DNA from 2 places in the Streptomyces sp. NPDC028368 genome. Region 2 is predicted to be linked to the other one. Evidence: predicted binding sites of a transcription regulator. Region 2 holds the regulator's gene; the other holds the start of a gene.
What was found. The regulator HrcA, encoded in region 2, represses chaperone genes, less so after heat shock. The targets are predictions, from matches to a motif close to TTNGCACTCNGNNNNNCNGAGTGCNAA.
Positions count from the first base shown of each region.

Region 1: ACZ4S3_RS26960 (FmdB family zinc ribbon protein) is a predicted target of HrcA. The motif match lies at 4,435-4,461, and genes of this name have one in related genera.

Region 1 is NZ_JBVHTY010000012.1:242,911-257,940, forward strand. It holds gene ACZ4S3_RS26945 (penicillin acylase family protein) at 1-921, opposite strand, end outside; gene ACZ4S3_RS26950 (potassium/proton antiporter) at 1,122-2,669, shown strand; gene ACZ4S3_RS26955 (MFS transporter) at 3,059-4,360, shown strand; gene ACZ4S3_RS26960 (FmdB family zinc ribbon protein) at 4,473-4,820, shown strand; gene ACZ4S3_RS26965 (S-methyl-5'-thioadenosine phosphorylase) at 4,922-5,755, shown strand; gene ACZ4S3_RS26970 (hypothetical protein) at 5,888-6,217, shown strand; gene mscL (large conductance mechanosensitive channel protein MscL) at 6,453-6,956, shown strand; gene ACZ4S3_RS26980 (hypothetical protein) at 6,996-7,211, opposite strand; gene ACZ4S3_RS26985 (MerR family transcriptional regulator) at 7,293-7,664, shown strand; gene ACZ4S3_RS26990 (AMP-binding protein) at 7,725-8,246, opposite strand; gene ACZ4S3_RS26995 (hypothetical protein) at 8,490-8,867, shown strand; gene ACZ4S3_RS27000 (rhodanese-like domain-containing protein) at 8,898-10,283, opposite strand; gene ACZ4S3_RS27005 (GntR family transcriptional regulator) at 10,444-11,247, shown strand; gene ACZ4S3_RS27010 (sulfite exporter TauE/SafE family protein) at 11,267-12,013, shown strand; gene ACZ4S3_RS27015 (NAD(P)/FAD-dependent oxidoreductase) at 12,055-13,260, shown strand; gene ACZ4S3_RS27020 (S1 family peptidase) at 13,509-14,387, shown strand; gene ACZ4S3_RS27025 (LppY/LpqO family protein) at 14,678-15,030, shown strand, end outside.
Region 2 is NZ_JBVHTY010000037.1:5,698-20,727, reverse strand. It holds gene ACZ4S3_RS40000 (hypothetical protein) at 1-1,716, shown strand, start outside; gene ACZ4S3_RS39995 (hypothetical protein) at 1,847-4,258, shown strand; gene ACZ4S3_RS39990 (16S rRNA (uracil(1498)-N(3))-methyltransferase) at 4,268-5,011, opposite strand; gene ACZ4S3_RS39985 (nitronate monooxygenase) at 5,008-6,096, opposite strand; gene dnaJ (molecular chaperone DnaJ) at 6,173-7,306, opposite strand; gene hrcA (heat-inducible transcriptional repressor HrcA) at 7,307-8,323, opposite strand; gene ACZ4S3_RS39970 (MBL fold metallo-hydrolase) at 8,529-9,266, shown strand; gene ACZ4S3_RS39965 (DUF3097 domain-containing protein) at 9,310-10,137, shown strand; gene ACZ4S3_RS39960 (Uma2 family endonuclease) at 10,121-10,783, opposite strand; gene hemW (radical SAM family heme chaperone HemW) at 10,891-12,123, opposite strand; gene ACZ4S3_RS39950 (SpoIIE family protein phosphatase) at 12,179-14,233, opposite strand; gene ACZ4S3_RS39945 (AMP-dependent synthetase/ligase) at 14,507-15,030, opposite strand, start outside.

The DNA of each region.
Region 1 (15,030 bases), on a different contig from region 2:
GTCACCGGAGACGACCCAGGAGTTGGAGCCGATGCCGTTGCCGTTGGGGCCGAGCAGCGCCGGGACCTTGTCGAGGGTCTTGGACAGCGAGGACAGCTGCGACTGGAGCCCCGCGGTGGCGGTGCCGGCCGGGGCGGCGTTGGCCGATCCCTTGGGCTTGAACTGCTTGGTGGCCCGGTCGACCGAACCGCCCTCGACGATCGGCTTGTTCCGCTTGTACGGATATGCCGGGTAGAGCTGGGCGATCTGCGCCGGCTTGAAGCGGCTGGTCATCAGGGAGCGGTCGATCTCCTCCTGCATGTTGCCGCGCAGGTCCCAGGCCATCGCCTTGAGCCAGGCGACCGAGTCGACCGGCGTCCACTTCTCGGGCTTGTAGTCGGTCTCGAAGTCCAGGGCCGTGTATTCCAGGGACAGCGCCGAGCCCTCGTGGCCCTTGAGGTAGGCGTTGACACCGTCGGAGTAGGCCTGGAGGTACTTCTTGGTACTGGGCGACAGCTTGGTGTCGTACTCCTTCTGCGCCACGCGGTGCCAGCCGAGGGTGCGCAGGAATTCATCGCTCTTGACCTGGCTCTTGCCGAACATTTCCGACAGGCGCCCGGCCGTCATGTGGCGGCGGACATCCATCTCCCAGAAGCGGTCCTGGGCCTGGACGTATCCCTGGGCGCGGAAGAGGTCCTCGTCGGTGTCGGCGTAGATCTGCGGGATGCCGTTGCCGTCCCGCGAGACGTCCACGGGGTCGGTCAGACCCGGAAGTTTGAGCGACCCGGTGGTCTCCGGGAAGGAGGCGCGCACGGAACTCACGCCCCAGTACGCGCCACAGCCGATGCCCGCCACGAGCAGCAGCACGACCGTGATGGCGACGAGGCGGCCGCGCCGCCCCTTCTTCTTTTTTGGGGCTGGGCCGGACTTGTTGGCGGGCATCTCTGTCCTTCGAGGGGCAGGGTGGGAGTGCTGGAGCAACCATAGGCGCACGGGTCCGGCGACCCCTACGCGGAGTCACTACGGGCACATTCGACTTTCAAGTAATGGTAAATTGTTAGCCTCAGTAACTAGATACGGTAAGGATCGTCGGTCCGCAGGGACCGCTCCCCTCCGGCTCCCGTGCGAGAAAGGACCAGCTCCTGACTGTCGACCACCTCAATCAACTCCTGCTGGTCTGCTCGCTCGTACTGCTCATCGCGGTGGCCGCGGTACGGCTCTCCTCGCGCAGCGGGCTCCCCAGCCTGCTCATCTATCTGGGGATAGGCATCGCCATAGGGCAGGACGGCCTGGGCGGAGTCGTCTTCGACAACGCCGAACTGACCCAACTCCTCGGCTATGCGGCCCTGGTCGTCATCCTGGCGGAGGGCGGCCTGGGCACCAAGTGGAAAGAAATAAAGCCGGCGCTGCCCCGGGCGGCGCTGCTCTCGACGGTCGGCGTCGCGGTGAGCGTGGGGGTCACCGCGGCGGGAGCGCACTATCTGGCCGGGCTCGGCTGGCGCCAGGCGCTGCTGATCGGCGCCGTGGTCTCCTCGACGGACGCCGCCGCGGTCTTCTCCGTACTGCGCAGTGTGCCGCTGCCCGCCCGCCTGACCGGTGTCCTGGAAGCCGAATCGGGCTTCAACGACGCCCCGGTGGTCATCCTGGTCGTGGCCTTCTCCACGGCCGGGCCGGTCGAGCACTGGTACGCCCTGCTCGGCGAGATAGCCCTTGAGCTGGCCATCGGCGCCGCCATCGGGCTGGCCGTCGGCTGGCTCGGGGCGTACGGCATGCGGCATGTGGCGCTGCCCGCCTCCGGCCTCTACCCGATCGCCGTCATGGCCATCGCGGTCTCCGCCTACGCGGCCGGCGCCCTGGCGCACGGCTCCGGCTTCCTCGCCGTCTATCTGGCCGCGGTGGTCCTCGGCAACGCCAAACTGCCGCACTCGGCCGCCACCCGAGGCTTCGCCGAAGGGCTCGGCTGGATCGGCCAGATCGGCATGTTCGTCCTGCTGGGCCTGCTGGTCACCCCGCACAACCTGCTCGACGACATAATCCCGGCCCTGGTTATCGGCATGATCCTGACGCTGGTGGCGCGGCCGCTGTCGGTGTTCGTGAGCCTGCTGCCCTTCTCCATGCCCTGGCAGGAGAAGACCCTGCTGTCCTGGGCCGGGCTGCGCGGCGCGGTGCCGATTGTGCTGGCCACCATCCCGATGGTCACCGACATCCCCGGCAGCGAACGCGTCTTCAACATCGTCTTCGTGCTCGTCGTGGTCTACACCCTCATCCAGGGCCCGACGCTGCCCTGGCTCGCCCGGCGGCTGCGGCTCGGCGACGACGAGGAGGCCGCCGACCTGGGCATCGAGTCGGCCCCTCTGGAGCGGCTGCGCGGCCATCTGCTGTCGACGTCCATCGGCCCCACCTCCCGGATGCACGGCGTCGAGGTCAGCGAGCTGCGGATGCCCGCGGGTGCCGCGGTCACCCTGGTCGTACGGGACGGCTCCAGCTTCGTACCGTTCCCCACGACCGTGCTGCGGCACGGCGACGAGCTGCTGGTGGTGGCCACCGATCCGGTACGGGATGCGGCCGAGCGGCGGCTGCAGGCGGTCTCCCAGGGCGGCAAGCTGGCCGGCTGGCTGGGGACGGGCGCGGGCGGCCGTGGACACGGCGGCTCCGGAGAGCGCCGGGGCAGGCAGCGGGACGCCGGGTAAGGGATCACGCCTCAGGTCCCGGACGGGTCCCGGAGGTCCGCGGGGCCCGGAAAGGCCCGCGAGGCCCCGGATAGGCCCGTGCGACTCCGACCGGCCGGTATGTGCCGTATCTCTCCACGGATCCCAAGGAATTGCGCGTGAAGCTCTGGTTAATCCCAGGGCTTCACGCGCTCCGGCCTGTAGTATGAAGAAGCAATAAACGAACCAACTCTGCCTGAAGCAGAGCTGGCGCGACCGCTCGGCGGCCGCGGTCCACTGCCACACGCGCAGCCACTTCCTTTAGTGAGGACCACGCGGTATCACTCGGTCCTGCGCGAGAGGACAGCTCTCGGCGCGTACCCGTGACGACCTTGCGGCGGCGCGCTACCAGGCAGCAGAAAGGCCCGGCCGTGGTATCCGCGGTCAAGGACTCCCGTCCCGGTTACGGACAACTGCTGCGCACCCCTGGTGCATGGACATTCGTGCTGCCTGGTTTTCTGGCCCGGCAGCCGTTCGCGATGCTGACGATCGGCATCACCCTGCTCGTCCAGTCCACCACCGGCTCCTACGGCACCGCCGGCGCGGTGACCGCCGCCACCGGCGTCTCGATGGCGCTCTTCGCCCCGCAGAGCGGCAAGCTCGCCGACCGCTTCGGCCAGCGCACGGTGCTGCTCCCCGGCGTCGCGGTGCATGTCGCCGGCGTCGTGGCGCTGATCGTCCTCGCCCTCGCGCACGCCCCCCTGTGGGCGCTGCTCGCGGTGGCCGTCCCCACCGGCGCCTCGACGCCGCAGGTCGGCCCGATGGTGCGGGCCCGCTGGGCGGCGAAGCTGGGCGGCAGCCCGCTGATGCCGACGGCCGCCGCGTTCGAGTCGGTGACCGATGAGTTCACCTTCGTCGTCGGCCCGGTGCTGGCGACCGCCCTCTGCACCGGCATCCACCCGGCCGCCGGCCTGATCGCCGAGGCCGTCCTCACCCTGGCCGGCGGCCTGCTGTTCGCCTCGCAGCGGCGCACCCAGCCGCCCGTCCACCGGGCGCAGGCCGGCGACCGGCCGCGCGTCTCGGCGCTGTCGGTGCCCGGCGTACGCGTCCTGATCGTGGCGTTCCTCGGCATCGGCACCGTCTTCGGCGGCATGCAGGTCTCGCTGACCGCCTTCACCGAGCACATCGGGCACCCCGGCATCAACGGCGTCCTCTACGGGATCTTCGCGGCCGGCAACATGCTGGCGGGCATCGCCTGCGGTGCCATCGCCTGGAAGGTCGGCCCGCGGCGCCGGCTCCTGGTGGGCTACGGACTGCTGGCGCTGGCCACCACCCCGCTGTGGACGGTCACCGCGGTGCCGCTGCTGGCCGCCGTCGGCCTGGTCATCGGCCTGTGCATCGCCCCGGCCCTGATCTCCGGCTACACCCTGGTCGAGTCGCTGGTGCCGGCCGGCGCCCGTACCGAGGCCTTCACCTGGCTGACCGGCGCGGTCGCGCTGGGCCAGGCGGCCGCGTCCTCCTCGGCCGGCCAGCTCGCGGACCGCTTCGGCCCGAGCGCCGGATTCCTGGTGCCGCTGGCCGGTACGGCGTTGGCACTGACGGTGCTGCTGACGCTGCGCGCGCACCTGCTGCCGCGCTCGTCGACCGTGGTCGCGGGCAGCGCCGCCGGAGGCACGGACGCCCCGGCCACCGCCGTCACCGAGGACCGGGAGCGGGAGCTGGCGAGCGCCTGACCGAACGTGGAGTCGGTCACCGTACGCCGGTCACAGTGGACTGACGGGCGGGAATACTGCACTATGGATCGTCGTTAGCACTCATCGAGTGAGAGTGCCAGGAGGAAGTCAAGTGCCGACCTACCAGTACCAGTGCACCGCGTGCGGCGAGGGCCTTGAGGCCGTGCAGAAGTTCACCGATGACGCGCTGACCGAGTGCCCCAGCTGCGACGGACGCCTCAAGAAGGTGTTCTCCGCGGTCGGCATCGTCTTCAAGGGCTCCGGGTTCTACCGCAACGACAGCCGCGGCTCGTCGTCCAGCAGCAGCCCGGCGAAGACTTCCTCCTCGTCGAGCGGCTCGTCCTCGTCGGACTCGGCGGGAAGCTCGGACACCAAGACGGCGTCCTCGTCGTCCTCGGCTTCCTCCTCGTCCTCGACGGCGTCGTCCTCGTCGTCCACGAGCAGCAGCTCCGCGGCCTGACCAGACCTTCTTCGGACCCCGCCGGCATGGACGGCGGGGTCCGCGGCTTTTCCCCGGCCCGCACCTGTGGCCGGTCGCCTCGCCCCGATAGTGTGACCGGCATGTCTCATGCGGAGCTTGGTGTGATCGGCGGCTCGGGGTTCTACTCCTTCCTCGACGACGTGACCGAGATCACGGTGGATACCCCCTACGGGCCACCCAGCGACTCCCTCTTCCTCGGCGAAGTGGCCGGCCGCCGGGTCGCCTTCCTCCCCCGGCACGGCACCGGCCACCACCTCGCGCCGCACCGCATCAACTACCGCGCCAACCTGTGGGCGCTGCGTTCGGTCGGCGTCCGCCAGGTCCTCGGCCCGTGCGCCGTCGGCGGCCTGCGCCCCGAATACGGTCCGGGCACGCTGCTCATCCCCGACCAGCTCGTCGACCGCACCAAGTCCCGTACCCAGTCCTATTTCGACGGCGACCCGCTGCCGAGCGGCCGCATCCCGAACATCGTTCATGTGTCGTTCGCCGACCCGTACTGCCCCGTCGGACGGCGGACCGCCGTCGCGGCGGCCCGCGGGCGCAACTGGGAGCCGGTCGACGGCGGTACCCTCGTCGTCATCGAAGGCCCGCGCTTCTCCACGCGCGCCGAGTCCCGCTGGCATGCCGCGCAGGGCTGGTCGGTGGTCGGTATGACCGGCCACCCCGAGGCCGTACTCGCCCGCGAACTGGGCCTCTGCTACACCTCATTGACCCTGGTCACCGACCTCGACGCGGGCACCGAAACCGGCGAGGGCGTCTCCCACGAAGAGGTCCTCAAGGTCTTCGCCCAGAACGTCGGCCGGCTGCGCGAGGTGCTCTTCGACGTGGTCGCCGCCCTCCCAGACAGTGCCGCCCGCGACTGCCGCTGCGCGGGCGCCCATGAGGGCTGGGACCTGGGCATCGAGCTGCCGTAGGGCTCTGGCGGGTGGCCGAGTTGTCCACAGGGGGCGGGCTCGTCCACAGCCCGCGGCGGGCGGCGAGGAATTCCGGCACGGTGGTGATCACCGGTTCCGAATTCCGCACCCACCCGACAGGCGGTGACGACGATGCCCCGTCCCTCCCCCGGCTTCCCCGCACCCGGCCTTCCCGCACTCGGCCGCCACGTACCCGGCCTTCCCGCCACCGCCTTACGGCTCCCTGCGCCGCCGCTCCCCGAACCGCCGCTGCCGACTCCCCCGACGTGTGAAGTGCCCCACTTCGCACCGGTACGGCCCGAGGGCGGCCGACGCCGATGGCAGCGGATGTCGCGCCTGCGGCTGCTCGCGGCCGGGCTGGCGCTGGCCGCCGCAGCGCTGGCCGCCGGCGCTTCGTACGGTGCCGTACGGACCGCGCCCGCGACCGGATGCCAGGCGGCGGCGCTCTCCGGAGGGCGGTAGCCGTGCCCCAAGATCGAGTGGCTTCTCCACCCGTCGCACGCAAAACTTCTCCGGGTGGGGGTACCCCCTGCTCTTCAAGAGCTCGGGGGAGGGCCGGTCCGCCGAATCCGTACTGACGCTCCTGCCGATCGCCGGTTCGTGTGGTGCGACTGGACAGCCCCGCCCCGCCCTGCCGTAAGTTGCGGTGCTGATTGTTGCTGCACCGTCCGTACCGAGCGTGGAAAGAGGCTGTCAGGTGAGCGAGAACAAGGGCGTCCTGCAGGGATTCAAGGAATTCCTGATGCGGGGCAACGTCATCGAACTCGCGGTCGCGGTCGTCGTCGGTGCGGCGTTCACCAACATCGTCAACGCCGTGGTCAAGGGCGTGATCAACCCGATCATCGGCGCGCTCGGCTCGCAGAACCTCGACAACTACAAGGCCTGCCTCAGCGCCAGCTGCCACCCGGACCCGAAGACCGGCGCATTCACGGATGGCATCTACATCCTGTGGGGCTCGGTGCTCAGCGCCGCACTGACCTTCCTGATCACCGCCGCGGTCGTGTACTTCCTCATGATCCTTCCGATGAACAAGTGGAAGGCCCGCCAGGACGCCCGCAAGCCGGCCGACGACACCGCCGCCGCCCCCACCGAGATCGAACTGCTCACCGAGATCCGCGACGCACTCCTCGCCCAGCGCAACGGCTCGGCCCCGGCCTCCTCGGCATCGGCCACCATCGGCACGCAGAAGACGCAGCGCTAGCGAGCACCACGGACCGGCCCCGCCGCCCCGTCGCCTCGCTCAGAGGTGGTGGGGCGGCTTTTCGTCGAGGAAGCGGGCCAGGTCGGCGGCGCTGCCGGAGGACGTGGGGCGCTCGCCCCAGCCACGGTCGGTGTCGTCCGAGGACTGCTGGTCCAGCGGGTCGTCGAAGATCAGCGCGGCGGGGCGGGGAGCGGGGCGGGCCGCCTCGGGGGTCTCGGGCGCGGGTGCCGGTTCGGGTTCACGGGTGGTGCTCACCTCTTCAGGGTACGGGGCCGGGCCCCTCCAGGATCCGGTGCTGCGCAGGCTCCAAAGCGTCACATTGTGTGAGGGGAGCACATGCGCATCGGAGAGCTCGCGGAGCGTACCGGCACGCCCCGGCGGTTGCTGCGGTACTACGAGGAGCAGCAGCTGATCGTCGCCGGCCGTGCCGCGAACGGCTATCGCGAGTACGACGAGCGGTTCGTGGACCGGGTCCTGCAGATCAGAGCTCTGCTCGACGCCGGACTGCCCACCCGGATCATCAAGCAGATCCTTCCGTGCCTGGACAAGCCCCGGGTCATCCACTTCGCCGACGCGACACCGGACATGCTCGCCACCCTGGGACTCGAGCGCGACCGCATGACGGAACGCATCGAGTGCCTGATCCGGAGCAGGGACGCCGTGGCCGAGTACCTCGAGGTGGTGCGCGGCAACAAAAGCCCGGCTTGAGCTTCCCTCGGCGGCACCGCGGCGTTGCGGTGCCACCGGGCTCGGTGCCGGTGACAGGCCCTACGCCTCGTCGAGCGCCTCGTGCCACCACCGGTCGCGGCCCGGCGTCCAGGACACCGGGCGCGCGCAGCGGTTCACGACCAGGACCGTACGGTCCTGCGCACCGCCGTTGGCGCGGCCCCGCGCCAGCGCGTGATCGAGGACCGCCTTCACCGGCCGTATGGCCCCGTCCCAGAACGCCGCGTCCGCCGTGATCAGCACCCGGGCCCCCGACTCCCGGGTCCGCGCGACCAGTTCGGGCACCGTGAGCGAGACCGGCAGCGTGGTGCGCAACGCGTCCAGGCGGCCGCAGGCGAGTGTGGCGATCACCGACTCGGGCACCAGCGGCAGATGCACCGCCACCTGGTCACCGGCCCGCACGCCGAGTCGGGCGAGTGCGGCCGCCGCCCGGTCGGCCTGCTCGAGGAGCATGCCGTGCGTCAGCTCCTCCATCCGGCCCGGCTCCCCGCTCCAGGTGAGGGCGATCCGCGACGCCTGCGGTTCTCGATTTTCCCGGGCGTCATCTGCATGCTCTGAGGTCACACGGCGCAACATGCGGTTCAGCATGAAGATGAGCGATCAACGATCGATTAACGTCCGTTGTACAGGTGTTCGTTGTACGACGCCCCGCGCCGCTCCCACGCCGGCCCCGCGCCGTTCTTCCCGCACCCGCCGCCGGTAACTCCGCGGCCACCCGGGCCTTTCTGCCCCGCTTCCGGTGCCTCCAATCTCCCTTCCCCGTACCGGCACGTTCCCTGACGTCTTCCGTACGTGTGAGAGGCCCCCGTGTCCCCTTCCTGGCGCAAGCCCCCGCCGCCGCTGCCCCGTTCCCTGCCCGGTTCTGTGTCTCTGGTCCGCGAGCCCGCACTGCTCGCCGTCGCCCTCGGCGTCTTCTGCGTCCAACTGGACTCCTTCGCGCTGAACCTGGCGCTGCCCGCCTGCGCGCGGCCTTCGTACGAGCCGAGCGCCGCTCGCGTGCCCCGCTGGTGGACCTCGCGCTGTTCCGGAACCGGTGACGGCGGGCAGGGCTCCGCGGGCGGGCGTCCGTCGCTGCTGCTCTTGGCCCTGGTCCGCCTGGTGGCGGCGCCGGCCGTGGCCTTGGCCGTACGGGGTGAGGGACGGGGCGCCGTACAAGGTGAGGGAAGGGGCTCCCGGCGGGAGTGACCGCCCGCCCTGGCCCGACCGGGCAGCTCCTCACCCCACGTGGACCGCGCCCTCCCCCGCCACCGCCTGATAGCCCCCCACCACATCCCGCACATCCCCGAACCCCCGCGCCTCCAGCAGCGCCGCCGCGATCACCGACCGGTTTCCGCTGCGGCAGTACAGGACGACGGGCCGCTCGCGGTCCAGGCGGCCGATGTGGCCGGGGAGCGTGGCCAAGGGGATGTTGCGGGCGCCGGGGAGGGCGCCGGCCGCGTACTCGGCGGGGTTACGGACGTCGATCAACTGGTGTTCTTCGGAGGGGAGTTGATGGATGTGGATGCGGTGGCTGCGGGTGGTCAGCGCGGGCTCGCGGGCCAGGGCGGCGGCCGGGTCGGGGACATGGCCGAGGACGCGGTCGTAGCCGATGCGGGCGAGGCGGAGGCGGGCCTCGGCCTCCGTGCCGGGGTCGGCGAGCAGCACGATCGGGGTGCCGGGTGCCACCACGCTGCCGGCGTACTCGGCGAACCGGGTGTCCAGGCTGGTGTGCAGGGAGCCGGTGAGATGGGCCTCGGTGTAAGCGGCGAGGGGCCGGCAGTCCAGGAGGGCGGCGCCGTGCTGGTCGCGGGCGGCGCGGGCCTCCTCCAGGGTGAGGGCCGCCAGCGGGGTGGGCTCCAGGAGAGGGTGTCCGTCGCGGTTGAGGGCCGCGTCATGCGCGAAGTAGCCGGGGGTGGCGGGCTGGCCCGCGGTGACCAGACGGACGAAGTCGGCCTGGGACATGGGCTGCAGGGCGTAGTTGAGGCGCCGCTGGTGGCCGATGGTGGAACTGGTCTCGGTGGAGAGGTTGCGGCCGCAGGACGAGCCGGCGCCGTGTGCGGGAAAGACCCGGGTCGCGTCCGGGAGCACCATGAGTTTGGTGTGCAGGGAGTGATGCAGCCGCAGCGCCATGTCGTGCGGGGAGTGCCCGGCGGCGGAGAGCAGATCGGGGCGGCCGACATCGCCGACGAAGAGGGTGTCGCCGGTCAGGACGCCGAACGGCACGGCGTCGTCGGGGTGTTCGTGGATGACCAGGCAGATGGACTCGGGGGTGTGGCCGGGGGTCGCGAGGACGGTGAGGGTGACGCCTTCGTCCTCGGCGTCGCCCAGCCGGATCCGCTCGCCGTCCCGTAACCGCCGTATGGGGAAGCCGGTCGCGGCGGCCTCACCGAAGGCGATGGTGGCGCCTGTCGCCCGCGCCAGTTCGAGGTGGCCGGAGAGGAAGTCGGCGTGAATGTGCGTCTCAATGACCAGTTCGATACGCAGGCCGACCTCGTCCGCGTCGCGCAGGTAGTCGTCGATGTCGCGCCGCGGGTCGACCAGGACGGCGCGTCCGGTGCGCTGGTCGCCGATCAGGTACGACGCCTGGGAAAGGCAGTCGAGGTAGTACTGCGCGAAATGCACGGTGGCCTCCAGGGGGTGTGCCCAAGGCCCGCTCGGGCAGCGTCCGTTGTGCGGATGCACGGATGTACGTACATTAGGCAGCCTGATGGGCGGCAACAAGCCCGCTCCCTCACGCCCGTCCCTCGCGCACACCCGCGTACGCCCGCCCGCGGAGGAATCCATGACGACCCGCCAGCCGGACTCCCCCGACCCCGGCCCGCGCCCCCTGGACCGGGGCTCGCCGCTCCCCCTGTGGGCGCAGCTCTTCGCCGATCTGCGCCGGAGGATGGAGACCGGCGCGTTCACCGAGGAGTTCCCGGCCGAGCACCGGCTCACCGGCGAGTACGAGGTCAGCCGGCACACCGTCCGCGAGGCGCTGCGCAAACTGCGCGCCGACGGCCTGGTGATCGCCGAACGCGGCCGCGCCAGCCGGCTGGACACCCGCCGCATACAGCAGCCGCTCGGCTCGCTCTACAGCCTCTTCCGTGAGCTGGAGGGCCAGGGCGTGGAGCAGCGCAGCGAGGTGCTGCGGCTGGAGCGGACGGTGGACGGGACGGTCGCGGGGTATCTGGGGCTGGTTCCGGACGCGCCGCTGGTCGTACTGGAGCGGCTGCGCCTCGCGGATGGCGAACCGCTCGCGCACGACACCGCGTATCTGCCCGCCGAGATCGCCGAGCCGCTGCTGGAGACCGACTTCGGGCACACCTCGCTCTACGGCGAGCTGGCGCGGCGCTGCTCGGTGAAGGTCACCGGCGGCCGGGAGCGGATCCAGCCGTTTTTGCCGGACGTCCGGCAGGCGTGGCTGCTGGGGCTCGCCGACCGGGAGGCGGCGTTCGCCATCGAGCGGCTGGGCCGGGCCGGGGAGCGGCCGGTGGAATGGCGTGAGACGGCGGTACGCGGCGACCGGTTCGCCTTCGTCGCGGAGTGGTCCGACGCGAGCCGGGCCGTGGCCCTCGCGCCGCGGGCCGCGTGTCCGTCCGCGTAGCGTGTCGGTCCTCTTAGCCGTGACGGCGCTGCCGTGCGGGCTGCTGATCGGGGTGCTGCTGGGTGCCCTCGGCGGCGGCGGTTCGATAGTGGCCGTACCGGCGCTGGTGTATCTGCTGGGCCAGTCGCCGCACGAGGCGACCGCGGGTGCGCTGGTGGTGGTCGCCGTCGGCGCCGTCACCGGCCTGGCCTGTCATGCGCGTGCGGGCCGGATCCGCTGGGCGGCCGGGGCGGTCTTCGGCGCGCTGGGCACGGCGGGCAGCTATCTCGGCACCCGGTGGAGCGCGGCGCTGGACCCGGCGGTGCTGATGACGGCGTTCGCGGGGCTGATGCTGACGGTGGCGGCGGCGCTGCTGTTACGGGGCCGCGGGCAGCGGCAGACGGCCGCGGGTGCCCGCCGGCATCCCGCCCGCATCGTCGTGACCGCGTCCGCCGTGGGGCTGCTGACCGGCTTCTTCGGTGTCGGCGGCGGCTTCGTCGTCGTACCGGCTCTCACGCTCGTGCTGGGCCTGGAGATGCCGGTCGCCATCGGCACCTCGCTCCTCGTCATCCTCATCAACTCCTTGACGGCGCTGGCCGCTCGGGCCGGTACCGGCGGCCTGGACTGGCCGCTGCTGGCCGGATTCGCGGCCTGTACGGCGGCCGGCAGCTATCTCGGCAACCGCCTCACCACCCGGCTGCCCGTACGCGTCCTGACCACCGCCTTCGCCGCCCTCGTCATCGTCCTCGCCGTCAGCATGGCGGCCACCGCGATACCTCGCCTGTAACCCCGACGCCACCGACCGAGCACCCCTACTGGAGGACCCCCATGACACCCCCCGCCACCCACCACCAGATTCTGATCATCGGCGGCGGCACCGCGGGCATCACCGTCGCCGCCCGGTTACGCCGCGCCGGCATACGGGACATCGCGCTGCTGGAGCCCTCGGACACGCACTGGTACCAGCCGCTGTGGACACTGGTCGGCGGCGGCCAGGCGCCGCTGCGGGCCGCGCTGCGCACCGAGGCGGACGTCATCCCGCCCGGCGTGCGCTGGCTGCGCGAGCGCGCGACCGCCGTCGACCCGGCCGCCCGCACGGTCACCACCGCATCCGGCAGGGTCCTCGGCTACGGGCGTCTGGTCCTCGCGCCCGGCCTCCACCTCGACTGGGACGGCGTGCCCGGCCTGGCCGCGGCGCTCGGCCACGGCGGGGTGAGCAGCAACTACCGGCCCGATCTCGCCCCGCACACCTGGGAGCTGATCCGCCGGATGCGGCGCGGCACGGCGGTGTTCACCATGCCTTCCGGGCCGGTCAAGTGCGGCGGCGCCCCGCAGAAGATCGCGTACCTGGCGGCCGACCACTGGCGCAAGCGCGGCGTGCTGGGCGCGATCCGCACGGTCCTGGTGCTCCCGGAGCCGGCGATGTTCAAGGTGCCGGTGTTCTCCCGGGCGTTGACGGAGACGGCCCGGCGGTACGGCATCGAGGTGCGGCTGCGGTCGGAGATGACGGCCCTGGACGGCGCCGCGCGCGAGGCCGTCGTCACCGATCACGCCACCGGCACGACCGAGACCCTCCGCTACGACCTCCTCCACGCCGTACCGCCGCAGCGCGCCCCCGAATGGCTCGCCGACGGCCCGCTCGCCGACCCCGACTCCCCCTACGGGTATGTCAAGACCGACCGCGAAACCCTCCAGCACCCTGATTTTCCCGAGGTGTTCGCGCTCGGCGACGTGGCCAATCTCCCGACGTCCAAGACGGGAGCGGCAATCCGTAAGCAGGCCCCCGTCCTCGTCGCCAACCTTCTCGCCGGCCTCCGCGGCCGCCCGGCCACCGCCCGCTACGACGGCTACACCTCCTGCCCGCTGGTCACCGCGCGCCACAAGATGCTCCTCGCCGAGTTCGACTACGACCTGCGGCCCGCCCCGTCGATCCCGTTCCTGGACACCACCCGCGAGCGCACCGACATGTGGTTCCTCAAGCGCTACGGGCTGCCGCAGCTGTACTTCAAGGGGATGCTCAAGGGCCTGGCGTAGGGGCGGATCCTCGCCCGGGACTTCGGCGCGTGCCGCGCGAGGGGGCCTCCCCGTCTGAGTACGACAACGGATACCCGAACTCCAGTAACTCCTGGGACTGTTGTGACTTCTGTGAGCTCTGTGAATCCAGTGAGCTCTGCGGCTACTGAGTCACTTGTTATTGACGTTGTGAGACATGAATCAAGTGGCTAGCGTGGCAACAGGATTGAACATACATTCGAGGGAGCAGTTCCTACGTGAAACGCGGAATGAAGTTAAAGGGCGCCGCCAAGCGGGCGCGGTACGCACCGGTCGCGGTCGCCGCGACCGTTCTCGTCGGTGCGATGGCGGGTACGGGGACGGCCGGTGCGGCCCCCGCCCCCGGGCCCGGCGACAACTCGCCGAAGATCATTGGTGGCGGCGCGGCACCGGCCTACTCGTTCATGGCCGCTATCCACGGCGGCTGGGGTGACCCCAAGGCCTTTACCTGCGGCGGCGGGCTGATCCGCGGCGACTGGGTGGTCACCGCGGCGCACTGCGTCTCCAAGCCGGGCAAGGACGGCACGTCCGAGACCATCCCGGCCTCGGAGTTCCAGGTGCGCATAGGCTCCACGGACCGGACCACCGGCGGCACCGTCGTGGGCGTCAAGAGCATCATCGTGCACCCGGACAACGTCGCCTCGGACGATCGCAGCAACGGCAACGATCTCGCGCTGCTGCACCTGAACAAGAAGGTCTCCCAGGAACCGGTCGCGATGTCGTCCACGGCGACCGGCGCCGGCACGGCGGTCCGCGAGATCGGCTGGGGTTACACCAGCCCGGCGGACAAGGGCCAGGACAAGCTCCCCAAGGCCCTCAACCAGCTCGACACCACCACCATCCCGGCCAACACGCCCAAGTGCGTGAAGGGCCCGGACGGGGACGAGTCCTGGGGCATCCACAAGGGCGACGTGTGCGCCGACAACCCCACCGGCAAGTTCGGCCCGTGCGGCGGCGACTCCGGATCCCCGCTGCTGAAGAAGGTCAACGGCCGCTGGGAGATCATCGGCGTCGACAGCCGCGGCGTCGGGCATGTCTGCGGCGAGACGCCGGATGTCTACACCGAGATCCACTACTTCAAGGACTGGGTGTCCAAGGCCATCGGCTGAACCGGCGGATGCGTACTGCCTGACACCCACAGATGACTGACGGGGGCACAGCTGTGAGAGCTGTGCCCCCGTGCCGTTCCGGGTGCCCCGCGGCGCCGCGGGAACACCCCGGCCGCCTGCCACGTCGACACCACGGGCCTGACTACTTAGGCCACTTGGCCCCACGCGATGACGGCGATGACGTGGGGCTCCGGTCCGTCGTGCTTCCATCCCGTCATGGAGGTGCTCACGTGATGGCCGGAGACCGACCGCAGGACAGTTACCCGCATGCAGGTGCACCGCGACGGCGCATGCTCGCCGCAGCCGCCCTGGCTCCCCTGCTGGCCGGGGCGCAGACCCCCGCCCGCGCCCTGCCCACTACGACGGCCGGGGCACAGAGCAATCCCGTCAAGCCCGTTTCCACCACCCTGTCGGACTGGTCGAATGTGGCCGACACGCTGGGCCGACGGGGCGACATGAAGCGTAAGACGATGTACCACACCGCTCTCCCCCGCCGGGACCTGCTGGTGGTCTCCCGCCATATCGCCGTCAAACCGGCGCTCGCCCTCGGCTCGCATGTGTCCTTCGTCCGTTACGCCGACGACACCACGCTGCTGATGGGCGATGTGGTGGTCACCGAGGACGAACTGCAGCCTTTCACCGA
Region 2 (15,030 bases):
CCCGACAGCCTTTCCTGGGACCTGCTCCGGCGCGAGCACGAGCGTCTTCCCTTCGGCCAGGAGACCAGCCGGGTGCCGGATTTCCGGGACGGCAGCCGGCTGCTCCGGCTCGCCCGGTGGGAGGGGTGCCCCGCCGGCCTGGTGTGGGAGAGCTTCCGCGACGACCCGGACAACACCGCACGCTTCGCCGCCGAGCTGCCCTTCGAGGCGCTCACCATGCCCGGGGCGGCCAACCGCTGGACGCTCCTCCAGAACGTCCTCGGACGCGGTATCCGTGCGGGCCGGCTGTCCGTGGACCGTGTGCTGGCCGAGGTGGCGCCGGCGGAGGCGGTGCTGGATGCGCTGCCCTACGACCACGAACCGACCCGTAAGGCGCTCGCCGGCCTGCTCGCCCGGCTCGGCACGGACCCCGTCAACTGGCTGACGTGCTACGCCCGCATCGGGCGCGCCCGCGGCAGCGTCGCCGACCTGATCGCGGACGCCACCTCGACGGCCACCCGCAAGAAGCGTTACGCCAGTTGGCCGCGGCCTGCGGAGGCGGAGTTCCCGGCCGTCCATCCCGCTTCCACCCGGCCGACGTTCCTCGGCATGTTCCAGTGCGCCTCCGAGGAGGCGCAGATCGCCGTCGTCCCGCACTTCGACGCGCGGGCCGTGCAGCATCTCCTCGTCTACGGCGACCCGTCCCCGGCGGTCCGCGACGCAGTGGTGGCCGCCCATGGCATCCCGGCCCAGGTGGCGATGGCCGCCGCCTACGACCTCCCCGCCGAGAAGCAGGCCTGTCTCCTGGACCTCGACGAGCCGGCGGTGGACGCCCAGCTGTTCCGCTACGGCGGCCTCGACCGGGCCGAGCGGGAGCGGATGCTGGCCGGACGACTGCGGTGCGGCGGCATCCGCCCGGTCCCCCAGGAGCTGCTCGCCGTGCTGGAAGAGGTCGGTGTCGGCCACCACCGCGACTGGCTCATCGCCGGCCTGGAATCCGGTGACCTCGGCGTGGCCCGCCGGGTCGCCGGCCGGCTGCGGCTGCATGTGCCCGCGTCCCGGCTGCGGCTGCTGGCCGCCGTATGGGAGCGCTGCGGCCCGGACGCCGTACGCGAGATCCTGGCCATGGACCGCTTCCCCGTCACCCTCCGCCGCCGGACGGAGCGGCTGCTGGACGCACCCGACGGCCTGGAGCAGCTGCGCTCCCGGCTCGCCGAGGAGGAGTCACCGGCCCGGCTCCTGGCGTTCCTCACCAGGCCGTCCGACTCCCCCCGGGAGCGGCTGCACCGGCTCTGCAGCGAGGGCCACGAGCCGCCCTGGCCCGCGCTCGTGGCGGCACACGACGCCGGTACGCTCCCCGCCGGCCTGCCGGCCGCGCTGGTGGACCACCCGGACTGCCCCCGCGAGCTGCTGCTGACGGCGCTGGGCACGGTTTCCGAGTCCGGGGCGAGGTGGATACACGACGCCCTGGAGCGTGGGACGCTCAGCCCGCAGGACATCCTGACCCACGCGGCCCCCGCCCGCGCGGCCCTCGACTGCCTGCGACGGTACGCCGATGACCGGCCCGCCGGGGAAGAGCTGCGCCCGGTCCGTGAGCGGGCCGCGGCCCTCACGCGCGAGCATCTGGCCACGGACGCCGAGGCCTGGGCCGTCTGCCTCCAACTGCTGCCGACGTTCGCCGGGACGCTGCCCGAACTCGCCGCCACCGCCGGGGCCATGACGCACGTTCACGCGTGAACTCCCGGATCACAGCGGCCCGGTCGGCGCCCCCGCTGCGTTGTCAGTGGTCCGTGTCACGATCGATTCCGTACCGATCCGCACCGACCGCTCCGACCGCTCCGACCGCTCCGCGAAGGGAACCGCCCACGTGACCGGCACTCCGCCCACCTACCTCTGCCACGCTCTGCGACTCGCCGACCCGGCCATCGCCGAGGCGCTCGCCGGGCGGATGCGGGCGGAGTTCCTGGCCGCGCTGCCCGGCCGGCTCGATGTATCGAGGGAGGCGGCGGAGCTGCTCCCGGGGCTGGAGGACGGAGCGGGCGTGCTGCGCGCGGTGACCGGTGATCCCCGGGAGTTCCTGCTGCGGGCGGCCGCGACGGGCGATCCGAGGACTGCCCAGGTGGTCTACAGTCCGCGGCGGGCCCGGCAGCCCGAGTTCCTCTCGGCGATCCTGGCCGCCGCCGATGCCTCGGACGAGCGCTGGTACGCCAAGGGCGGGCTCGTCCCGTACGTCCTGAACTACGTCAGCGAAAAAAACGCGCTCGCCCCGGCGTTGCGCGGTCCGTTCCCGGAGCTGGTCCGCCACGCCATCGTCCAACTGGGCCGGGAGCTCCCGACGGCCGTCGTCCTGGACGCCTGCCGCACCCTCGCCGACACGGGCGGAGCCTCGGCCGTCGGGGAACTGGCCGGCATCGTCGAAGGGTCGGCGGACGGCCTCGGCCACCCGGGGCTGGCCGAGCTGCTGCGCGCCGCCGCCGCGGCACCCGACCCCGGGGCCTACCTCCAGGAACGGCGGCCGGCCGGCGAGTGGATGGACCCGGCGCATGCGCAGGCCCTGCTGCGGGTGCGCCTGGGGGAGCGAGGCATCGAGCGGCCCGCCGGCCTGGAGTGGGATCTCCTACTGCGCGAGCACGACCGCCGGCCCGTCGGCGGGAAGTCGATGGCTCCCCACCCGTGGCACACCCATCCCCTGCTCGGTCTCCTCGCCTGGGAGGGCTGCCCGGAGCAGCTGGTCGCGCAGGCCGTTTTGCAGACCGAGGCCGGAGACCTGCCCGCCGACCGGGTCATCCCGAACGGCGTGCGGGCGGGGTGGCTCCCCGTCGAGCGCGCGCTGAGCGAGCTGACGCCGGCGCGGGACGTGCTGGGCGCCCTCCCCTACGGTCACGAACCGACCCGCGAGGCCGTCGCCGGTCTCGTCGCCCCGCTGGGCACGGACCCGGTCAACTGGCTGACGTTCTACGCCCGGTTGGGGCGCGCCGACGGCACCGCCCCCGAGCTGGTGGCCGACGCCGCCTCGCCCGCCTCCGGTAAGAAGCGCAACACCACCTGGCCGCACCCCCTGGACGCGGTGTTCCCGGCCACCGCCCCCGGAGAGTCCCGGGCCGCGTTCCTCGAAGTCCTCCAGTGCGCCTCGCAGGCGGCGCAGATCGCCGTCGTACCGCACCTGGACCCGCGCGCCGTGCAGCACTTCCTGGTGTACGGCGATCCCGCCCCGGCCGTCCTGGAGGCGATCGTGGCCGCCCATGGTGTGCCGGCTCTCGCCTCGTACGCCTCCACCGACCGGCTCTCCCCCGCCGAGCTCGAGTACCTCTTCGCCTTCGACGAACCGGCCGTCGACGCCCGTCTGTTCCTGTACTGCCGTATCGACCAGCAGGAGCGGGAGCGGCTGCTCGCCGGGCGGCTGCGCGGCGGCGGGCGGCGTACGGTGCCCGCCGAGCTGCTGGACGCGCTCGATGAGGTCAACCTCGGCCACTACCGTCGCTGGGTCATCGCGGGCCTGGAATCCGGCGACCTCGGTGTGGCCCGTAAGCTCGTCGGCCGGCTCAGGCTCCAGGCACCGGCGGCGCGGCTGCGGCTGCTGATCGCCGTATGGGAGCGCTGCGGCCCGGACGCCGTACGCGAGATCCTGGCCATGGACCGCCTCCCGGTCACCCTCCGCCGCCGGACGGAAAAGCTCCTGGACGCACCCGACGGGCCGGAGCGGCTGCATGCCCTGCTCGCCGCCGAGGAGGACCCGGCCAAGCTGATGGCGTTCCTCGGAAAGGAGGGGTCCTACCCGGGTGAGCAGGTGAGCAGGCTCGCCGGCGACGGAATCCCGCTCCCCTGGCCCGAGCTGATCGCCGCGCAGCGCGCCGGAAGTCTCCCCGTCGGCCTGCTGGATGCGCTCGCCGGGCGTGAGGAGTGCCCGCGGGAGATGCGGCGGGAGGCGGTGCTGCGCACCCTAGGGGAACGAGTCGGTTCCCTGGACGACGACTGGGTTGCGGCAACCCTCGAAAGCGGCGACCTCACCTCCGAGGACCTGCTGGTCCACGCCGCCCCCGCCCGAGCGGCCCTGCAGTACCTCGGACAGGCCACCGGCACACCCCCGCAGGAAGACCCGCAGGAAGACCCGCAGGAAGGCTCCCCGGCTCTGCGCGACCGGCTCATCGCGCTCACCGATGAGCACCTGGGCGGCGATGTCGAAGCCTGGGCCGTCTGCCTGCAGTTGCTGCCCACCTTCGCGGGCACTCTCACCGAGCTGATATCCACCGCCGGGGCGGTGGCCGGGGTGACCGTCTGAGGGTCCGGGTCAGCTCCAGCGCCCGGTGCGGCCCAGCAGCAGCGCCGTGGCGGCCGTACCGGCCGTGGAGGTGCGCAGGACCGTCGTACCGAGGCGGTAGGGCTTGGCACCGGCCTCCGCGAAGGCGGTCAGCTCCTCGGGGGAGACGCCGCCTTCGGGGCCGACGACCAGCACGATGCTGCCGCTGGTGGGGAGTTCGGCTGTGGCCAGAGGGGTACTGCCCTCCTCGTGGAGGACGGCGGCGAAGTCGGCGTCGGCGAGAAGGGCGGCGACCTGCTTGGTCGTCAGCGGGTCGGCGACCCGGGGGAAGGTGAGGCGACGCGACTGCTTGCCCGCCTCGCGGGCCGTGGCGCGCCATTTGGCCAGCGACTTGGCGGCCCGCTCGCCCTTCCACTGGGTGACGCAGCGCGCCGCCGCCCAGGGGACGATGGCGTCGACGCCGGTCTCGGTCATCGTCTCGACGGCCAGCTCGCCGCGGTCGCCCTTGGGCAGCGCCTGGACGACCGTGAGGGTGGGCGCCGGCGAGGCTTCGGTACGGATGCCGGTGACCGCGACGGTGAGGCGGTCCTTGCCCTCGACGGCGGCCACCGTGCCCTCGGCGCCGGTCCCGCCGCCGTCCGTCAGCACGACCTCCTCGCCGACCCGCAGCCGCCGCACCGACACCGCATGCCGGCCCTCCGGCCCGTCCAGCAGCAGCGTGCCGCCGGGCCGTACGTCCGCGAGGGAGTCGACGAGGAAGACGGGGGCCGTCATGACGCGGCGCCGTCGCGGGGCAGGCACAACGCGGCGCATGCCGCGTCCAGTTCGGCCACCAGGACCTCGACGAGCTGCGCGGCAGGCAGTTCCCGGGCCAGCCGGTGCCCCTGCCCCGCCCAGAGGCTGAGGCCCTGCGCGTCGCCCGCCTTGGCCGCGGCCTTGCGCACGGTGGAGGTGAGGTAGTGAACGGCGGGGTAGGCGGCCGGCGCGTAGGGGCCGTGCTCGCGCAGGAAGCGGTTCACCAGACCGCGGGCCGGCCGTCCGGAGAACGCCCGGGTCAACTCCGTATGCGTGAAAAGGGGGTTGGTCAGGGCCTGCTTGTGCAGCGGGTGGGCGCCCGACTCGGGGGTGGCGAGGAAGGCGGTGCCCAGCTGGGCCATCGTCGCCCCGGCGGCCAGCACCGCGGCGATCTGCGCCCCGCGCATCAGCCCGCCCGCGGCGATCACCGGGATCTGCACCGCCTCGCGGACCTGGCCGAGCAGCGCCAGCAGGCCGAGCCCCGCGCCGGTCCCGTCCGCGTGCGGGTCGTCCCGGTGTGTGCCCTGGTGGCCACCGGCCTCCACGCCCTGCACACACACCGCGTCCGCGCCCGACCACTGCGCGGCCTGGGCCTCGGCGGCCGTGGTGACCGTGACGACGGTGTACGTGCCGACCTTGGCGAAGGCGTCGAAGACGGCCCGCGAGGGGCAGCCGAAGGTGAAGGACACCACCGGCACCGGGTCCTCCCGCAGTATCGCGAGCTTGGCCTCGTAGCCGTCGTCAGTGGGCCCTTCGATGTCGCCGAGATCGGTCTCGTACCAGGCGGACTCGCCGGCGAGCTGTTCGCGGTAGACGTCGATGGCGGCGGCGTCGGTCAGTGAGGGCTGCGGCATGAAGAGATTGACGCCGAAGGGCCGGTCGGTCAGCGACCGCAGCTGTTTGATCTCCTGGTACATGCCGTCGGCGGTTTTGTAGCCGGCAGCAAGGAAGCCGAGACCGCCGGCGCCGCAGACGGCGGCGGCCAGCTCGGGACCCGAGCCGCCTCCCGCCATCGGAGCCTGCACGATCGGGTAGCGGCAGAGATCGGTCGGTGCGGTGGACATGACCACATCGTGCCACGCCCACCACTACAGGCCGAACCGGGGCCGGAGCGGACTCCGGCCCCACCCGGCCGGTCACCTACCGCCCGTTGAACGCATCCTTCAGCCGCGAGAAAAGCCCCTGTTGCCCTGGTTGAAACTGGCCCGTGGGGCGCTCTTCACCCCGGAGCTTGGCCAGCCGCCGCAGCAGCTCTTCCTGCTCGGGATCGAGCTTGGAGGGCGTCTGCACCTCGACGTGGACAATCAGGTCGCCGCGGCCGCCGCCGCGCAGATGGGTCACACCGCGCTGGTGCAGCGGGATCGACTGGCCGGACTGGGTACCGGGCCGGACATCGATCTCCTCCACTCCGTCGAGGGTCTCCAGCGGACACTTCGTGCCCAGCGACGCAGCCGTCATCGGGATGGTGACCGTGCAGTGCAGATCGTCACCGCGCCGCTGGAAGACCGGGTGCGCCAGCTCATGGATCTCGACGTAGAGGTCGCCGGCCGGGCCGCCGCCGGGGCCGACCTCGCCCTCGCCCGCGAGCTGGATACGCGTCCCGTTGTCGACGCCGGCGGGAATCTTGACCGTCAGCGTCCGCCGCGACCGGATCCGGCCGTCGCCCGCGCACTCGGGGCACGGGGTCGGCACGACCGTGCCGAAGCCCTGGCACTGCGGGCACGGCCGCGACGTCATGACCTGGCCGAGGAAGGACCGGGTGACCTGCGAGACCTCACCGCGGCCGCGGCACATGTCACAGGTCTGCGCGGAGGTGCCGGGCGCCGCGCCCTCGCCGCTGCAGGTCGTACACACCACGGCGGTGTCGACCTGGATGTCCTTGGTGGTGCCGAAGGCCGCTTCGTTCAGCTCGATGTCGAGCCGGATCATGGCGTCCTGGCCGCGGCGGGTGCGCGAGCGCGGGCCGCGCTGCGAGGCCGTGCCGAAGAAGGCGTCCATGATGTCGGAGAAGTTGCCGAAGCCGGCACCGAAGCCGCCCGCGCCACCGCCGCCCGCCTGCGAGAGCGGGTCGCCGCCGAGGTCGTAGACCTGCTTCTTCTGCGGGTCCGACAACACCTCGTAAGCGGCGTTGATCTCCTTGAACCGCTCCTGGGTCTTGGGATCCGGGTTCACGTCCGGGTGCAGCTCGCGCGCCAGCCGACGGAATGCCTTCTTGATCTGGTCCTGCGAGGCATCACGACTGACGCCGAGGACCGAGTAGTAATCCGTGGCCACTTACGACTCCGCGAGGATTTGTCCGACGTAACGTGCCACTGCGCGTACCGCTCCCATCGTTCCGGGGTAGTCCATGCGGGTCGGTCCGACCACGCCGAGTTTGGCGACTGCCTCGTCGCCGGAACCGTAACCGACCGCGACGACCGATGTGGACGTCAGGCCTTCATGAGCATTCTCATGCCCGATGCGTACGGTCACGCCCGAATCCTTGGCCTCCCCGAGCAGCTTGAGCAGCACCACATGCTCCTCGAGGGCTTCCAGGACCGGGCGGATGGTCAAAGGGAAATCGTGCCCGAAGCGCGTGAGATTGGCGGTGCCGCCGATCATCAGCCGCTCTTCGGTTTCCTCCACCAGAGTTTCCAGCAATACCGACAGCACTGTCGAGACCGTGCCGCGGTCCTCCTGCTCGAAGGACTCCGGGAGATCCTGCACCAACTGCGGCACATCCGCGAACCGGCGCCCCACGACCCGGCTGTTGAGCCGCGCCCGCAGGTCCGCGAGCGAGGTCTCACCGAACGGCGCCTGGCAGTCGATCAGCCGCTGCTCGACCCGTCCGGTGTCCGTGATCAGTACGAGCATCAGGCGGGCCGGGGCCAGCGACAGCAGCTCGACGTGGCGGACCGTGGACCGGGTCAGGGACGGGTACTGCACGACCGCCACCTGGCGGGTGAGCTGTGCCAGCAGCCGGACCGTGCGGCCGACGACATCGTCGAGGTCGACGGCGCCGTCGAGGAAGTTCTGGATGGCCCGCCGCTCCGGGGAGGACAGCGGCTTGACGCCTGCCAGCTTGTCGACGAAGAGGCGGTAGCCCTTGTCGGTGGGGATCCGGCCGGCGCTGGTGTGCGGCTGGGCGATGAAGCCCTCGTCCTCCAGGGCCGCCATGTCATTGCGGACCGTGGCCGGGGAGACGCCCAGCTGATGGCGCTCGGTGAGGGCCTTGGAGCCGACCGGCTCCTCCGTCCCGACATAGTCCTGGACGATGGCGCGCAGCACTTCGAGCCTGCGTTCACTGAGCATCCCGCGCACCTCCAGTCCTGCCGTGTCGCCGTCCGGTCACTCTTGGCACTCACACGGGCCGAGTGCCAGACCCGGAAGCCAGTGTACGGCGGGGTAGCACAGCTCCGGCAAGGGCAGCCGCGAGGAAGGGCCGACCGATGACCGCGATCGGCCGTTCTGGCCGGTCTGTCGGGCAACGCTATCGCGATGGAGCTAGCGTCTCGGTATGCACACTGCTTGGGAAGAGGCCGGGTGGGAACGGCTCGGTGAAGGTGTTGCCAGACGCCGGATGCCGGGCTGGGACGAGACGATCGGCGTGATCGCCGGATCGGCCGGCGTGATGATCGTCGATACCGGCGCATCCCTGCGCGACGGCGCCGATCTGCGCCGCGCGATCCGCGGCGTGCTGGGCCGGGAAGTGACGCATGTCGCGCTCACCCACCCGCATTTCGATCATGTGCTGGGTACCGCGGCCTTCGCCGGGGTCGAGGTGTTCGGCGCCGCCGGGCTCGCCGATCTGCTGCGGCGCGACCGGGACGAGCTGCGCCGGGACGCGGTACGGCACGGCGTCGACCGGGAAGCCGCCGCCGAGGCCGCCGATCTGCTGGTGAGCCCGCATCATCACGTCCATGGGGAACTGACCGTCAGCCTCGGCGACCGGCAGGTGCTGCTCGCCAATGTCGGCCCCGGACACACCGCCCACGACCTGGCCGTCCTCGTACCGGGCCGGGGCGGCACCCCCGAGATCGTCTTCTGCGGCGACCTGGTCGAGGAATCCGGCGAACCGAACGCCGGCCTGGACGCGCTGCCCCAGCAGTGGCCGGCGGCCCTGGACCGGCTGCTGGCCCTCGGCGGCGACGACGCGGTGTACGTACCGGGGCACGGCGCCGTGGTGGACGCCGGCTTCGTACGCGCGCAGCGGGAGGCCCTCGCCGTCCGCTTCGGCGTGCCGCCGTCCCCCTGACCGCGCCCGCCCCGTACCCGACGCCTGAAAAGAACTGGACCCCATGCGCAGCAAGCAGTACGGCCCCGACCTCACTCCGCCGTGGAAGAGGCAGCGGCCCGCCCCCGAGGTCCCGGCCGACCCCGATCTGGTCGTCGAGGAGGTCACCACGGGCTTCTGTGGCGCGGTGATCCGCTGCGAGAAGACCGCCGAGGGGGCGACGGTCACCCTGGAGGACCGCTTCGGCAAGCACCGGGTCTTCCCCATGACTCCGCGCGGCTTCCTTCTGGAGGGCAAGGCCGTCACCCTCGTCCGCCCGCAGAACCGCCCGGCGGCGAGCGGTCCGGCCCGTACGGCATCCGGCTCGCTCGCCGTTCCCGGCGCCCGCGCCCGGGTCGCGCGCGCCGGGCGCATTTACGTGGAGGGCCGGCACGACGCGGAGCTGGTCGAGCGGGTGTGGGGCGACGACCTGCGCATCGAGGGCGTCGTCGTGGAGTACCTGGAGGGCATCGACGACCTGCCGGCGATCGTCCGCGGCTTCTCCCCCGGCCCGGATGCTCGCCTCGGCGTCCTGGTGGACCATCTGGTGCCCGGCTCGAAGGAGTCCCGGATCGCGGCCGAGGTGACCGGTGATCATGCGCTGGTGGTGGGCCACCCGTACATCGATGTGTGGGAGGCGGTGAAGCCGTCGTCGGTGGGGATTGCGGCGTGGCCGCGCGTGCCGCGCGGGCAGGACTGGAAGACGGGGGTGTGCCGGGCGCTGGGCTGGCCGGAGAACACGGGGGCGGCGTGGCAGCGGATTCTGTCGTGCGTGCGGTCCTACAAGGACCTGGAGCCGCAACTCCTGGGGCGGGTGGAGGAGTTGATCGACTTCGTCACCGGCTGCCCGTAACCGGGGACGGCAGCGGGAACCCGGTGGTGTCCAGCCCGATGCCGAGGCCGTCCAGCGGTACGGGGTATCCGAACCGGCTGGTCCGGCTCACCGCGTAGTCGGACTCCTCGCCGCCGCCGACGGGCTCAGTGAAGAGGACGCAGTGGGCCTCGACGGGATCGATGATCAAGTACGCGGGCACGGCCCCCGCCGCGTAGACCGAGCGCTTGATTCGGTAGGTCCGGTCGATACGGGCAGGGGAGACGACCTCGACGACCATCGTGATCACCTCCGGCGGGAGCGGGCACCGCGCCGCCGCTTCGACGCCGCGCTCCATGACCACCAGGTCCGGCACGGCTTCGCCGGCCTGATCCGGGATGCCGACGGGCCGGCTTTGGAGACACCGCGGGCTCGGGATCTGGTTCCGCACGGCTTCGACCACCAGGTCGTGGGCCGGACGGCGGTCGGCCGACAGGAAGATCTCTCCCCAGAGAAGCTCGGCGCGGACGCCGTCCGGTACCTCCAGGCTCCGGAAGTACGCGGCCATGCGGCGATCACGCGCATCCGACAGCACGATCTCTCCCCGGAGGAGCTCGGCCTTGATGCCCTCCGGCACGTCGAGGCCGTGGAAGAACTCGGCCATCCGGTGCTCGTCCACAGTGGCCACTTGGGAGCCCCTCCGCATCCGCCCGCGCTACAGGTCCGTCGGCGGCAGCCTACGGAGGGCAGGGGCGGGCAGGGGCGCCTCCCGCACTGATTCACCCCGGCGAGCGATCAGTCCACCAGATCCCGCACCACAGCGTCAGCCAACAACCGCCCTCGCAGCGTCAAAACCGCCCGCCCGGCCTCGTACGGCCCGGCCTCCAGCAGTCCGTCCGCCAGGGCGCGCTCGGCCGCGCGGGCGCCGGCGGGGGCCAGCAGATCCAGCGGACAGCCGTCCACCAGCCGCAGCTCCAGCAGGATGCGCTCCACCCGCCGGTCCTCGTCCGGCAGGATCTCGCGGCCGGCGCCCGGGGAGCGGCCCTCCGCCAGGGCCTGGGCGTAGGCGCCCGGATGCTTGACGTTCCACCACCGGACGCCGCCGACGTGGCTGTGGGCGCCGGGGCCCGCGCCCCACCAGTCGGCGCCGGTCCAGTACAGCTCGTTGTGGCGGCAGCGGGCGGCGTCGGTGGTGGCCCAGTTGGAGACCTCATACCAGGTGAATCCGGCGGCGGCGAGGCGTTCGTCGGCGATCAGGTAGCGGTCGGCGTGGACGTCGTCGTCGGTCATCGGGACCTCACCACGGCGGATCCGGCGGGCCAGCTGGGTGCCCTCCTCGACGATCAGGGCGTAGGCGGAGATGTGGTCGGGGCCCGCGCCGAGGGCCGCGTCCAGGGACGCCCGCCAGTCGTCGTCACTCTCGCCGGGGGTGCCGTAGATCAGGTCGAGATTGACGTGCTCGAAGCCGGCCGCGCGGGCCTCGGCGACGCAGGCCTCGGGGCGGCCGGGGGTGTGCGTACGGTCGAGGATCTTCAGGACGTGCTGCCGCGCGCTCTGCATGCCGAAGGAGACGCGGTTGTAGCCGCCCTCGCGCAGCTCGGTGAGGTAGCGCGGGCCGACGGATTCGGGGTTGGCCTCGGTGGTGATCTCGGCGCCCGGGGCGAGGCCGAATTCGTCGCGGATGGCCGCCAGCATCCGGCCGAGGTCGGCGGCGGGGAGCAGGGTCGGGGTGCCGCCGCCGACGAAGACCGTCTCCACCTGGCGGGGGTCGTCGCCCAGCACCTTGCGGGCCAGCCGGATCTCCTCGATCACATGGTCGGCGTAGTTGTCGCGGGAGGCCAGGGCGCCGCCGGAGCCGCGCAGCTCGCTCGCGGTGTAGGTGTTGAAATCGCAGTAGCCGCAGCGGGTCGCGCAGTACGGCACATGCAGATAGAAGCCGAGGGGCCGCTCGGCGGCCCCCGTCAGCGCATGGCGGGGCAGCGCCCCGTCCTCGGGCATCGGCTCACCATCAGGCAGTGCGGAAGGCATGGGGTCCATTGTCCGTCATGGCGGCGGGAACCGTTCCCCGCGCCGGTGGGCCGCCCTACGGCACGCCGTTCCCCGACGCCTGCAGCACCAGCAGCGCCAGATCATCGTCCGGCGGCGTCGCCGCGAACGCGTGCACGGTGCTGCGGATGTGTTCCGCGACGGCGGTGGCGCCCAGGCCCGTGCAGGCGGCGAGGGCGGTGGCCAGGCCGTCCTCGTCGTCGAAGAGCCGGCCGCCCGAGCGGCGCTCGGTCACCCCGTCGGTCACGCACAGCAGCGTCTCCCCGGCGCAGAGGTCGAAGGACTCGCTGACGTACGCCGCGTCCTCGACCACGCCCAGCAGCATCTGCGGCGCCGCGACGACCCGGACCGCGCCGTCCGCGCCCAGCACCAGCGGCAGCGGATGACCGGCGCTGGCGAGGGTGCAGCGGGCGCCGCCGGAGCCGGCGTGATACGGCACGATCTCGCCGTAGAGCAGGGAGAGGAAGCGGGCCTGTTCGCCCTCGTCGCGGATCTCGACCGGGGCCTCGGCGCCCGCTCCCGCCGCCGCCACCGCGGCCGCGACCGCCGCGACGGAGTCCGCGGCCTCGCGGGCCATGGTCTTGTTGAGGCGGTCGAGGACCTCGGCGACGCCGAAGCCGTCGCGGGCCAGCAGCCGCAGCACCGGCCGGGCCAGGCCCGTCACCGCGGCCGCCTCGGGGCCGCTGCCGCAGACGTCGCCGAGGGCGAAGCACCAGCGGCCGTCTCCGGCGTCGAAGAGGTCCCAGAAGTCGCCGCCCGCCCAGGCGCCCTCGCGGGGTTCGTAGACCACCGCCGACGCCACCCCGGGCACCTGTGCCCGGCCGCGCGGCAGCAGCCTGCGCTGCAGGACCTGGCTGATGCGCTCCTGACGGCTGTAGGCGCGGGCGGTGGCCATGGCGCGGGCGACCCGGCGGCACAGGTCCTCCACCAGGCCGACCACCTCGTCGGGGAAGCGCAGCAGCCCGGCCCGGCCCAGCAGCAGCGTGCCCAGCCGCCGGCCGCCGGCCACGAGGGGGCAGGCCAGGGAGGCGCCGCCGGGGCCGTAGCCGTTCGGTTCCGGTGGCCAGGGCCAGCGGACCGCGGCGGGGGTGCTGCTCAGGCCGGTGTCGCCGCCCGCCATCGGGGGCGGGTCCTTCTCCAGTGCGGCACGCAGCGAGTCGATCCGGCTCTCGCTGGAGTGCCAGACGCGGGCGAGCCGCTGCGCCTGGCCGTCGCCCTCGATGCCGCGTCCGGGCGCGCCGCCGTCGCCGTCGTAGAGCCACACCGCGCACCAGTCGGCGAGCCGCGGCACGGTCAACTGGGCGGCGAGGGAGGCGACTTGGTCGGCGTCGAGCTGGCCCGAGAGCAGGTCGGAGGCCTCGGCGAGGAAGGAGAGGGCGCCCCGGTGGACCCAGTCGCCCTCGGAGGCCTGCCGGACGGCGCGGCGCGGGGTGGGGGCGAGGAGTTCGGCGGCGCGCAGTCCGTGCTGCAGCAGCTGGTTGTCGAAGGCGCCCTCCGGCTCCGGACGGGCACCCACGCCGAGCCGGAACCATACGGTTTTCATGGCGCGGCGGTAGGTGATGCCCCAGGACTCGGCGACCGCGCTGATCAACTGCAGTCCGTGGCCGCCGCCGTCGGACGCCGGGACCTCCTCGCGGGCGCGCACCGGCCGGGCCGGGTGGTGGTCGGAGACCTCGATGACGACGCCGGCCCGTGCCGTGTCGTCCGGTCCGCCGGGGTCCTCTTCCGGGGGCGCGTAGGGCTGGGGCTCGCCGGCCGGGTTCAGGCTCTCGTACGGATCCGGCCCGGCCGCCGGCTCCAGGCGGCAGCGGAGTTCGACGGCGGTGCCCGCGTGCACCACGGCGTTGGTGACCAACTCGCTGACCAGCAGGACCGCTTCGTCGGCGAGACGGTCGGTGAGGTCCTGCGAGCCGGGCAGGTCCTGGGCGGTCCACTCGGCGAACACCGTCCGGACGAACTGCCGAGCGGCGGCCGCGGCCCGGGGGTCGCCGGGCAGGCAGGCGGCACGGGAGTGCCCGCCACGAAAGGCGCCGTCGGCCTGCATACGCGCCGCCGTGACGTCGTCCGGTGGTGATGAAGTTGTCGTCCTCATTGACCAACTCCCGAGCAGCTCCGCGTCAGCGCCGGATGCGCCACCGACAGAGTGACAGACCGAGCGCGCCCATAAGCACGGAGTCACGGAAGTTGGAGCTCAAAGGGGGTGATTCGGCTGACACGCCCGGGGAGTTGGCCGACATGTACGGGATGTCCGATGGTGAACCTGTATGGACAAGCGCCGGGAGGACGTCCGTACGAGAGGGGGCGGGGATGCGGGGCCGGCGTGCGCGCCGCCCCTGACCACCCCGCCCCGCCTCGGACCGGCGTGCTACGCCTCCCGCGCCCCGGCGTACATCTCGTCGAGCAGGTCCTTGAACGCCCGCTCCACCACCGGCCGCTTGACCTTGAGGCTGGGGGTCACCTCGCCGTGCTCGATGTCCAGGTCACGCGGCAGCAGCCGGAACTTACGGATCTGCTGCCAGCGCTGCAGCCCTTCGTTGACCCGCTCGACATAGCCGTCGATCAGCTCGCGGACCCGGTCGGTGGCGACGACCTCGGCGTACGCCTTGCCTTCCAGGCCGTGCTCCTTGGCCCAGCCCATGATCGTCGGCTCGTCGAGGGCGATCAGGGCAGTGCAGAAGTTCCGGTTCGCGCCGTGCACCAGCACATTGGAGACGAACGGGCAGACCGCCTTGAACTGGCCCTCCACCTCGGCCGGCGCGATGTACTTGCCGCCGGAGGTCTTGATCAGGTCCTTCTTGCGGTCGGTGATGCGCAGATAGCCGTCCGCGGACAGCTCGCCGATGTCGCCGGTGTGGAACCAGCCGTCCTCCTCCAGGACCTCGGCGGTCT